Methylocaldum szegediense: one gene and its partner. The protein of the gene in region 2 interacts with the protein of the main gene of each other region in a pairwise test. Links are inferred from orthologs where the notes say so. Each region holds a gene or a part of one and is shown on either strand. Other genes may lie near its edges.

Region 1 (6,195 bases), 2.4 Mb from region 2 along the record:
CTGGTGACGTTCGTCGGAGTCCTCGCAGCACCGTTCTTTATCCTGCTGTTCGCGCCCGGTTTTTATCGAGACGCGAAGCAATTCGAGCTCAGCGTGACGATGCTGCGCATCACCTTTCCGTATCTATTTTTCATCTCCCTCACGGCATTCGCCGGGGCGATTCTGAACACCTGGGGACGTTTCGCAATACCAGCTGTCACGCCGGTCTTCCTGAATCTTTTGATGATCCCCGCGACGATCTGGCTCGCCCCCTACTTACCCGAACCCATCACCGCCTTAGCCTGGGGCGTGCTGGTCGCCGGCTTCGTGCAACTCGGCTTTCAAGTGCCGGCGCTCGTTCGGGCAGGTCTGCTGCCAAGACCCCGCTTCGGGTTTCACGATTCCGGGGTTCGCCGCATGATCGCACTGATAGGACCTGCGATTTTCGGGGTTTCTGTAACTCAGGTGAACCTTCTGGTCGATACACTGATCGCATCCTTTTTAGCTTCCGGCAGCGTATCCTGGCTTTACTATTCTGATCGCCTGGTGGAATTTCCGTTAGGCATTTTCGGCGTCGCTATCGGCACTGTGATGCTGCCCCATTTGTCGAAAAATCATGCGAGCCGCGACCGGGACGGATTCTCCCGTTCGCTGGATTGGGCCCTACGCTGGGTCGTTCTCATTGGCTTGCCTGCAACCTTGGGACTCGCTCTGCTCGCAGGACCGATGATTTCCACTCTTTTCCAGTACGATCGGTTTTCATCCTATGACGCCGAAATGGCCAGTCGGAGCCTGATGACTTATTCCATAGGATTGATCGGTTTCATCGCGATCAAGGTGCTCGTCCCGGGTTTTAGCTCGAGGCAGGATCTCCGTACCCCGGTCCGATACGGCTTTTACGCGGTTCTGGCGAACCTCGCGCTGAATCTCGCTCTGATCTTTCAACTCGCACCCATAGGCTGGGGCCATGCGGGACTCGCCCTAGCGACGGCGCTTGCGGCTATCTTCAACGCCGGGCTGCTCTTGGCAAAGCTTCTCAAGGAACGAATTTACAGACCGGAACCCGGCTGGACGATCTTTCTCCTGCGCGTGGTATTTGCCAGCGCAATGATGGTCCCTATCCTGGTCTACGCGTCCAATGCCTATCCGTGGCAGACCTGGTCGATGATCGAGCGGGTCTCTCATCTCGCGTTATGGATTTTGCTGGGTTTCGCGATCTACGTGTCGTGTCTCACTCTGACCGGCCTCCGTCCCCGGCACATGCTCGTTCCTGAAAGCACCTGAGGACCGTCGCATGCGCCTGAGCCGAGGACTCGCCGAACTCAAGCTTCCCGAAAAGGGATGCGTTGCCACGATTGGTAACTTCGACGGCGTCCATATCGGCCACCGCCAGGTGATCGAGCGGTTAGCAGAAGCGGGTCGCAGGCTGGAATTACCGGTCGTGGTCGTTCTGTTCGAGCCTCAACCGCGCGAATATTTTTTCCCGGACGAAGCACCGGCCCGCCTGACCCGCCTTCGCGAGAAATTGGCCCGCTTGGCCGAATTGCCCGTCGATCATGTTTTGCTGCTGCGATTCAACTGGCATCTGGCCATGTTGCCGGCGCAAGACTTCATCCGAACCATCCTGCTCGAAGGATTGCGCATCAAATATTTGGTAGTGGGAGACGATTTCCGGTTCGGCAGAAACCGAGTCGGCAATTTCGCCATGCTGCGCGAAGCCGGAAGAGCATTCGGTTTCGACGTGGTCGACACCCCGTCGGTCCTGGTGAACGGACGGCGCGTCAGCAGCACCTGGGTCCGCAACGCTCTCGAAGCTGGCGACTTGGCCAGTGCGGCTCAGCTCCTGGGGCGCCCGTACTCCGTTTGCGGACGTGTCGTGCACGGTGCCAAACGCGGCCGAATGCTGGGCTTTCCTACCGCCAACGTCGCAATGAGACGGAAAAACACTCCTGTCCAAGGGGTGTTTGCCGTTACAATGTCCGGAATCGGCGAACGTCCGCTACCGGGAGTTGCGAACGTAGGCATACGCCCTACCATCGGGGGCGGACGCACGGTACTCCTGGAAACCTATTTGCTGGACTTCTCCGGAGATCTCTACGGAAAACAGGTGGAAATCGTTTTTCACCGCAAACTCCGGAACGAAAAGCGCTTCGACAGCTTAGGCGAACTACGGGCCCAGATCGAACGGGACGTCGCAACTGCACGAAGCTATTTCGCCACCTCCAATCCAATACCATCCTCTGCATCATGAGCACGGATTATAAATCGACACTCAATTTACCCAGGACCGACTTTCCGATGAAGGCCAATCTGCCGCAGCGCGAGCCCGAGCAGCTCGAGCGCTGGCGCAGCTTGGATCTTTACCGGAAGATCCGCGAGACGTTCCGTGGACGCCCCAAATTCGTTCTTCACGATGGTCCGCCCTATGCCAACGGCGAAATCCACATCGGCCATGCCGTAAACAAGATCTTGAAAGACATTATCGTCAAGAGCAAGGGACTCAGCGGTTTCGACGCGCCCTATGTGCCAGGTTGGGACTGCCATGGCCTGCCCATCGAACTGATGGTGGAGAAAAAGATTGGCAAAGCCGGCGTTAAGGTCGACGCGTCTGAGTTCCGCAAAGCCTGCCGTTCCTATGCGACCGAGCAAGTGGACGTCCAGCGGCGCGAGTTCATCCGGCTCGGCATTTTAGGTGATTGGGACAATCCGTACCTGACCATGGATTTCCGTTACGAGGCGGATATTTTGCGCGCTTTGGGGCGCATTTCTGCACGCGGCCATCTGGTGAAAGGGGCAAAGCCCGTGCATTGGTGCACCGATTGCGGCTCCGCGCTGGCCGAAGCCGAGGTCGAATACGAAAACAAGCGTTCGATCGCTATCGACGTGCGGTTCAGAGTACTCGACGAAGCTGCGCTGATCCAGCGTTGTCATTCGGTGCCCGGCCACCCTGGCGAAGGCCCGCTCTCGATCGTCATCTGGACGACCACTCCTTGGACCCTGCCTGCCAACCAGGGCGTGGCGCTCAATCCGGATCTCGATTACGCCGTCGTTCAATGCCGGGAGCCGACGGAACGGCTGGTCGTGGCTGAGGCCCTGATGAAGGATGTGATGATACGTTACGGCATCGACGATTACCACGTCGTGGCGTATGGCAAGGGCTCGGATCTCGAAGGCTTGCTGCTTCAACATCCTTTTTACGAGCGGGAAGTACCGATCGTTCTCGGCGAGCATGTGACGCTCGAGGCCGGTACCGGTGCGGTGCATACGGCACCCGGACATGGCCAGGAAGACTACGTCGTCGGTCAGCGCTACGGCTTGCCGGTCGACAATCCGGTGGCTGACGACGGCAAGTTTCTGCCGAGCACGCCGCTGTTTGCAGGCGAGCACGTGATGAACGCCAACGACCATGTGGTCGAGGTGTTGAAGGAACGCGGCGCGCTGCTGCACGAGGAGCGCATCGAACACAGCTACCCGCACTGCTGGCGGCACAAGACGCCGGTCATCTTCCGAGCGACACCGCAATGGTTCATCGCCATGGACAAGAACGATCTTCGCCGCCAGGCCCTGGAAGAAATCAAGAAAGTGCAATGGATACCGGACTGGGGCCAGGCGCGCATCGAAGGCATGGTCGCCAACCGGCCTGACTGGTGCGTCTCCCGCCAGCGCAACTGGGGCGTGCCGATCGCCTTGTTCGTCCATCGCGAGACCGGCGCGCTACACCCGCGTAGCGAAGAGCTGATCGAAGCGGTCGCCCAAAGAGTCGAGGAAAAGGGGATTGACGCCTGGTTCGAACTCGATCCCGTCGAATTGCTCGGCGAAGAGGCGGCTCAGTACCAGAAGATCAACGACACACTGGACGTCTGGTTCGATTCCGGAGTCAGCCACTTCTGCGTGCTGGATCGGCGGGAAGACCTGTATTCTCCAGCCGACCTCTACCTCGAAGGATCAGACCAGCATCGCGGCTGGTTCCAATCATCTTTGCTCGCCTCGATCGCGATCCGGGACACCGCGCCGTATCGGCAGGTCTTGACCCATGGCTTCACCGTGGACGCGGAAGGCAAAAAAATGTCGAAATCCAGGGGCAATGTCGTAGCCCCGCAGAAAGTGATGCAGAACCTCGGAGCCGACATCCTGAGGCTCTGGGTCGCGGCCACCGACTACCGTGCCGAGATGAGTGTCTCCGACGAAATCCTAAAGCGCACGGCGGACGTTTACCGGCGCTTGCGCAATACCGCCCGCTACCTGCTCGCCAACATGAACGGCTTCGATCCGGAGCGCCATTTGGTTGAGCCCGAAAAGATGCTGGCACTCGATCGCTGGGCAGTCGACCGGGCGTTTCGTCTCCAGCAGGAAATCGTCAAAGCTTACGAAACGTATCAGTTCAACCTGATCTACCAAAAAGTCCACAATTTCTGCTCCATCGACCTAGGCAGCTTCTACCTCGACGTGCTCAAGGACCGCCAGTACACCTGCCGTGAGGACAGCCTCCCGCGACGTTCGGCACAAACCGCCATGTACCACATCGCCGAGGCCTTGACCCGCTGGCTGGCCCCGATCTTGAGTTTCACGGCCGATGAAATCTGGCGTTATTTGCCCGGCAAACGGAGCGAATCGGTCTTTCTGGAGACCTGGTACGAGGGGCTGTTCCCATTGGACGAATCCTCGCTGTTCGACCGCGAGTTCTGGGATTTCGTGCTCAAAATCCGCGAGGCGGTGAGCAAAGAACTGGAGGTGCTGCGCGTACGCGGCGAGATCGGGGCGTCGCTGGATGCCGAAGTCGAACTTTACTGCAGCCAGCCGATTCTCGAACGGCTTGCACCTATCGAAGGCGAGCTCCGCTTCGTGTTCATCACGTCGTACGCGAGCCTTCGGCCCGAAGGAACCGGCGACACGCTTCCGACAGGGATCGAGGGACTGGAGCTCAAAGTTCGGGCTTCCGATAAACCCAAATGTGTACGTTGTTGGCATCACCGCGAGGATGTCGGCCAGCATGCCGACCACCCCGAGCTTTGCGGACGTTGCGTCGAAAACGTCGTGGGTCCGGGCGAAACCCGTCTTTACGCCTGACGCTTATGCTGCATTGGCTTTGGCTCTCCGTGCTGGTCGTCGTCTTGGACCAACTCACCAAGCTGATGGTCGACCGATCAATGGAACTCTATGAATCGGTCGGCTTGCTGCCTTTTTTTCAGCTCACTTACCTACGCAACCAAGGCGCAGCGTTTAGCTTTCTGAGCGAGGCCGGGGGCTGGCAGCGCTGGTTCTTCATCGGCCTGGCGGCGATTGCCAGCGTCGCGATCTGTTACTGGCTAAGCCGACTCGGCAAAAATCAACGCTGGGAAGCCGCCGCCTGGGCGCTGGTACTCGGCGGTGCGCTAGGCAACCTCATTGACCGGGTCGCTTACGGATACGTTATCGACTTTATCGACGTATTTTACGGAGAGTGGCACTGGCCTGCTTTCAACGTCGCCGATTCGGCGATCACCATAGGCGTCGTGATGCTGTTGATCGACTCGCTGAGACCGCGGCAATCGACGGCCGATCTGGCGTAAGTTAGAAAGCGATCTGCCGGAAACACTCCGCCACGACAGTTGGGCCTTAGGCGCGAATAGCGTCGCACTCGGTCCGACGAAATCCTCTCGCGGACAGCAACCGGTAAAGCCTTCCCCAATCGAAGCTCGGACCCGGATCGGTCTTGCGTCCCGGAGCGATATCGCTATGACCGACTATCCGGTTCGGGGATAGGCTCGGATAAGCCTCGAACAGCGCGGCGAGCACATCGGCCAGGCCATCGTACTGTGCGTCGGCATAGGGAACGTCGTCGGCTCCTTCCAACTCGATACCGATCGAAAAATCATTGCAGCGCTCCCGCCCCCGATAGCTGGACGGCCCGGCGTGCCAAGCCCGCCGGTGAAACGGAACATATTGAACGAGTTCGCCGTCGCGCCGTACGAGCGCATGGGCCGATACCCGTATGCCGCATATCCGCTGGAAATACGGATGGGCGGTAGGCTCCAAAGTACTCGTGAACAGTCGGTCTATCCAGTCGCCGCCGAACTGGCCCGGAGGCAGACTGATACCGTGAATCACCACCAACGAAATATCCCCTGCATCAGGCCTGTCGTCGCAGTTGCAGCTCTCGACACGCCTCGCATCCGTCAGCCAATGGTCGATGACTTTCATGTATCTAACCGAATTCAAAATTACCGGAGTTCCATG
Region 2 (5,749 bases):
TTTTCACCCGGTGGAAGGGTTCGCGAGTGGTTTCGTTCATCCTCTACTCGGCGCCGATCATCTTGTGGCGATGGTGTGCGTGGGCGTGTGGGCCGCGTTAATGACCGCCGAGCCGGGGCGTTTGTGGCGATTGCCGGCGACGTTCATGGCGGCCATGGTCCTGGGCGGTGCGCTGGGAGCATTCGGCGTGGAAGTTGCCGGGATGGAGTCTGCCATCGCCGCATCGGTTCTGGCCCTGGGGCTGCTGCTCTTGGCTAAGGTTCGGCTTTCGGGCGTGCTCGCGAGCCTGATCGTCGGTCTTTTCGCCGTCGCCCATGGCTATGCCCACGGCCTCGAAATGGCTCAAAACACGGCATTCACCGCTTATGCGGGCGGATTCGTGATCGCGACGGGTGCGCTCCATATCCTCGGTATCGTGCTGGGTCGTTGCCTGCTCCCCGCGCCCGGCATGTACCGTATCGCCGGCGGGGCCGCAAGCGTGTTCGGCATAGCTCTGCTCGCTCAGGTTTGGTGAGGGGGCTCCATGTCCGCGATCGATTCCGTGCAGAACCCGGTTTATGTCTACGAGAGGCCGGTTCGGCTGTGGCATTGGGTGAATGCGCTGGCACTGGTGGTGCTTGCCGTTACCGGCTATTTGATCGCTTCGCCCTTGGTCGTTTCGGACGGTGAAGCCAGCGAGCACTATTTAATGGGCTATGTTCGCTTCACCCATTTCGCCGCCGGCTACCTACTGGCGGTCGGTTTCATCGGCCGCGCCTACTGGGCGTTGGTCGGCAACGAATATGCACGCGAGCTATTCGTTCCGGCGATACACCGCGCTGACTGGTGGGAAGGTCTCTGGCACGAAATCAAATGGTATCTGTTTCTGGTGCCGGAACCACGCAAACATGCCGGCCACAATCCGCTCGCCAACCTGGCCATGTTTCTGTTCTACGTGCTGGGCGCGCTGTTCATGATCGTGACCGGTTTCGCGCTGTACGGCGAAGGCCTAGGGCAGGGGAGCTGGGCCAGCCGCTGGTTTGGTTGGGTGATACCACTGTTCGGTGAGAGTCAGGATGTTCATACTTGGCACCACGTGGGCATGTGGTATCTGGTCGTGTTTACCGTGATCCACGTCTATATCGTCATCCGCGAACATCGGATGTCTCGGCAGACGGTAGCGACGACCATGATCGACGGGTGGCGCCATTTCCGGGATGATAGGCCGTGAACCGAATTTTGATTCTCGGTATCGGCAATGTACTATGGGCTGACGAAGGTTTCGGCGTGCGTGTCGTGCAGGCGCTGCAACGAAACTATGATTTTCCCGAATCGGTGCGGCTGATGGACGGCGGCACCCAGGGGCTGGCCTTGCTACCCTACGTACAGGAAGCCGATACGCTGATCATTGCCGATGCCGTGGATTTCAAGCATGATCCCGGAACGCTGGTGGAATTGCGCGATAGCGAGGTGCCGGCTTATTTGGGAGCGAAGAAGATGAGCCTGCACCAGGTTTCCTTTCAGGAAGTGCTGGCCTTGAGCGAACTGCTCGGCTACTCACCACGGCATTTGTATCTCGTCGGCGTTCAGCCTTGCGTGCTGGAGGATTACGGCGGCAGTCTCAGCGAGCCGGTCAAGGCCATGCTGGAACCAGCAGTCGCCCGCATCCTCCAGTATTTGGCTGAACTCGGGATCGTGGCTGAGAAACGGACTCAGGCGGAGCCGGATTCCGATCCCTTAAGTCTAGCGGCCTACGAGGCTCTGCGTCCGTCGGCAAGGGAGGCCTGTCGAGTCGGAGACGAACGGTTTCTTGCATTGCGGAGCGAGTGAAGTGTGCATAGGCATTCCCATGCAAGTCGTTCGAGCGGAATCGTTTCAGGCCTGGTGCAAGGGTGCCGAGGGCGAGGCGATGGTCGACATGCGTTTGGTGGGATCGCAGCCGGAGGGTACCTGGGTGTTGGTGTTTCTTGGGACGGCTCGTGAGGTTCTCGAACCCGAGCGCGCCGCGCAGATTGAGGCCGCATTGAAGGGGCTGCGGGATGCTATGAGCGGCAGTTACGATCCGGCCGCGGCGTTCGCCGACTTGGTGGACCGCGAGCCTCAGTTACCCGAGTTCCTGCGGGAGCCGACATGACCCTGGCGGAGATGTTCGATCGGCTTTCAGGCAATCCGGGCATTAGCCTGGTGGATAAAGAGGGTCTGGTCGAATTCGCTGCGGCGCATTCGAAATGTCTGGTCGGCTTTTTCAGCGATCCCAAGGCCCATCCGGAGAATGCCGATCTCGCTGTGGTGCTTCCTGAATTGCTGCGGGCGTTTCCGTCGCTACGGGCAGCGGTTTTGAAACCCGAGGCTGTTGTTTCCGCGGCCCGGGACTACGGCGTTGTGGTCTATCCCGCGCTGGTATTTTTGAACGACGGCCAAGCATCCAAGATCATGGCGCGGATACAAGCCTGGGCCGATTATCACAGTCAGATCCAGCAATGGTTGGACGGGGAGGGATGATGACCATGCTTGAACAGCACAGCCCAGTTGCGACCGAGAACGCCAGGCCGGTCAGTCCTTTCGACGATCCTGAATGCGGCTATCTCCAGATGCCTCGGGGCATGCAGACCTTCTCGATGCCAATTACAGGCGGGATTCCCGCCAGTCGTGCCGGTATCGCGGTCTTGCGTCAATTGGCCGAGTGCTTGACGGCCGAGCTGAACGGTATCGATTCGGACCGTATCGATCTCGATTCGTACGACGAAGAAACCGGCCGTTTTCTCGATCAGGTGCTAGGGGACGGCGAGGTCAGCGCCTTGGTCGACATACCGGACGTGCGTTGGGCGATTCGCGAGTCGGTGTTCATCGGCGTGTGGCGGCTGCGCGAATTCCGTCCGGGAGAACCCGCCCGAGACTATCTCGAAGTCGGCTCGGTTCCGGCGGTGTTGCGACAAGCCGGAAGGTATACGTCCGGGGTCGAACGGCCGCAGTCTTTCCCGGAAGGACTCATGAACGCGCCTTCGCTATTAGTGGAAGTGTTCGCGAAATCGGCCGCCTTCGAAGAAGGGCAGAGCGAGGTCATTAATCTCTCGCTGCTGCCGATGACCGAAAACGACCTCGCATATCTAGTCGACGTGCTGGGACTAGCCGGCGTCTCCATATTATCCAAGGGTTACGGCGACTGCCGCATCCGCCTGACCGGCTTGCCCAATGTGTGGTGGGTTCAGTATTTCAACGCCAGCGACCAAATGATCCTGAATACCCTGGAAATCACCCCGATTCCGCAAGCGGCGCAGGCTACCCGGGAGGATCTCGAGGATTCGCTGCAGCGGATCAGGGAACTGCTGGCTCTGCTGAAGGCAAGCTGATCATGACCGAGGCAACGCGCTTCGAATGCCGCGTCTGTTGGCACGTGTACGACCCGGACGAAGGCGATGTTCAGGCACAGATTCCGCCGGGTACTGCTTTTTCGGAACTCCCTGAGAACTGGTGCTGTCCCCGCTGCGACGGCGCGAAATCCGGTTTCCTTCCTTGCCCGGAGGGTTAGTGGATTTTCCAAAAGAATACCTGATTAGCGATGAACTTCAGCCAAGCGAAGTCGCCACTCGGCTCGAGGATGAGTCAACACCGCAGCACGCGCCAGCCGTTGAAGCAGAATTTTGAGATCGAAACGCCGATTGAAGCGGTATTGGAATTCGGCTAGATACCGCCTGGCATATTTCTCAAATTTGATCGCATGATAGGTGCCGGAAAGGGCGGTTTTCAGGTTGCTCAACAGCGTGTTAACCCAACGAAACGCCGGATGTTGGGCCGATGACCGCCCAGAGCCCAGAATCAGGCGTTGATGCCCCGCGATGACCCGGTGCAAGCTCCGAAACCCGCTCAGGCCATCGGTGAGGGCGTAGGTCGACGGGGCTAAGGCGCGTTGGGCCCAGTTCGCGATCGCCTGCTGGGTGAACGGCAGGGGATCAAGGCGCACAAACCACGGGTGCCCGTCGTCCGTGGTTTGTACCGCCATCACAAAGCTGACTTTGTTTTCGGAGCCCCGTCCGCGTTTCCCGGACCGTTCCCCGCCCAGGTAAGCATCGTCAATCTCGACCCGCCCGGTCAGTTGCCGATCCGCTTCCTGCTCCGCCATCACCTGGATCAGCTTATGCTTCACCAGCCAGGCGGTGCGATAACACACCCCGAGATGACGCATCAGTTCCAAGGCCGAGACATTGTTCTTGGCTTGGGTTAAGAGGTACATCGCCAGAAACCAGGAGGTGAGCGGCAGTTTGGTCGATTCGAAGATCGTCCCGGCCGTCAGCGTCGTTTGCTTTCGGCAGTGTCCGCATTGCCAGTATTTTCGCCCGCTCCGTTCGAACACCGTGTGGTGCGCGCCGCCGCAGGCCGGACAGCGGAAACCCTCTGGCCAGCGCAGGGCTTCCAGTGCTGCTTCGCATTGCTCTTCACGGCCGTATTGGCCCAGAAACTCGGCCAACGACAACCCCTTTTGAAATTGCACTCGGTTCATCGGCATGGGACACCTCATATTGTGATCGATGTCCCTAGTCTAAGTCCCATAGTGGCTCACTACGTGAGCCTATACTGAATTTCATCGCTAATCAGGAAAGAATAAAGTAAAGCCGCAAAGACTTTCTCCCCTACGGGGATACATCGGCAGGATTGCCGATTTGCACGCGTGAGCGCAGCTTGCGGCTCCGCATAGGGACCGTGCGGAGTGATTGGGTTTGGGGTGAGGGCGACTCGAATAATTCCAAATCGTATTCAATAAAGGATTAATTTTTGTAGGGTGGGTTAGGCCGCGAGGCCGTAACCCACCGAGCGACCTCGAATCGGTGGGTTACGCTGCGCTAACCCACCCTACGATTAATGTTCACGCGAATGCCGAATGGAATAACACGTACTCTTTTCTCACTGCGCCGTAACAATGTCAAAGCACAGCATACCCGCCGACTAAAAAGCGCTTTCCCGTTTTGGACGCTTGACCGAAGCATCTCAGTGGCCGTCTTAACCGGAATTAACTACCCTTGAGTACGACTGTTGGAACCGCGGAACTGCTGATTCGCTGCGGCATTTCCTCCGACACGATCGTGTCCGTAAACATCACGCCAAGGCCGCTTCTTCCGGTTGAGCGCCTGGCACTGGGCAAACCGCCTGAAGTGGTTCCCACCTTGTTCGGGAGGCTGTTTTCCCTCTGCCCCAAAGCACATGCCAATGCTGCGGCAACGGCACTGGAACGGGCGCTTGGCATTTCCGTATCGCCGAATCTGACCAAGCTGCGGGACTTGCAGGCGAATGTGGAGCGGATCCGCGAATTGAGCCTGAACCTGCTGCTGTCATCCGAAGCGCCGCCATCCCCTTGGCCACCCCGTTTGATCGCCCTGTGTCGACGCTTGATCGCAGCGCTCGGGGGCGATGCTGTGTACTGGCCGACTGCGCCTTTCGAACCGGATGCCGCCACATTACGTGCTGGTGTGACCGAGCTCGAGGCTCTAGTGAGTCATTTGCTGGGCACCCTGTGGCATATACCGCAGCCTGACCTGGACGCGGTCCGGCATTGGCTGGAGGACGATACCTGTGCGGCAGCGGCATGGATGCGACGCGCATTACAGCCCGGTTGGCGCGATTTCGGTCGCTGTTCCATGAAAGCGCTTCCGTTGTTCACCGATGCCATGCTGGAAGCCGCGTTGGGGCCGGGACCGGCGCGCGTGAATTCCAACTCCCCCGAATGGGCCGGTGAACCTCGCGAGACCGGCTGCTTGGCCCGCCAAAGATCCGATCC

The links.
Region 1: the proteins of QEN43_RS01750 (region 2) and ileS interact in binary tests that used the Escherichia coli proteins (3 or more experiments, as listed by UniProt). The link is inferred for Methylocaldum szegediense from one-to-one orthologs.

Annotation. Positions count from the first base shown.
Region 1 is NZ_OX458333.1:2,838,731-2,844,925, forward strand. The notes cover bases 1,827-5,246. They hold ileS (isoleucine--tRNA ligase), read left to right. Parts: upstream 1,827-2,226; coding sequence 2,227-5,046; downstream 5,047-5,246. Other genes in these bases: ribF (bifunctional riboflavin kinase/FAD synthetase), read left to right, coding at 1,827-2,230; lspA (signal peptidase II), read left to right, coding at 5,052-5,246. Also shown: murein biosynthesis integral membrane protein MurJ, read left to right, coding at 1-1,263; more of ribF, read left to right, coding at 1,274-1,826; more of lspA, read left to right, coding at 5,247-5,528; 1,6-anhydro-N-acetylmuramyl-L-alanine amidase AmpD, read right to left, coding at 5,575-6,159. UniProt on the Escherichia coli protein: Catalyzes the attachment of isoleucine to tRNA(Ile). As IleRS can inadvertently accommodate and process structurally similar amino acids such as valine, to avoid such errors it has two additional distinct tRNA(Ile)-dependent editing activities.
Region 2 is NZ_OX458333.1:402,320-408,068, forward strand. The notes cover bases 34-3,007. They hold QEN43_RS01750 (HyaD/HybD family hydrogenase maturation endopeptidase), read left to right. Parts: upstream 34-1,206; coding sequence 1,207-1,809; downstream 1,810-3,007. Other genes in these bases: QEN43_RS01740 (HupE/UreJ family protein), read left to right, coding at 34-514; cybH (Ni/Fe-hydrogenase, b-type cytochrome subunit), read left to right, coding at 524-1,210; QEN43_RS01755 (HypC/HybG/HupF family hydrogenase formation chaperone), read left to right, coding at 1,811-2,113; QEN43_RS01760 (thioredoxin domain-containing protein), read left to right, coding at 2,110-2,481; QEN43_RS01765 (hydrogenase expression/formation protein), read left to right, coding at 2,478-3,007. Outside these bases: more of QEN43_RS01740, read left to right, coding at 1-33; more of QEN43_RS01765, read left to right, coding at 3,008-3,329; QEN43_RS01770 (rubredoxin), read left to right, coding at 3,332-3,508; QEN43_RS01775 (IS1595 family transposase), read right to left, coding at 3,533-4,483; QEN43_RS01780 (nickel-dependent hydrogenase large subunit), read left to right, coding at 4,995-5,749.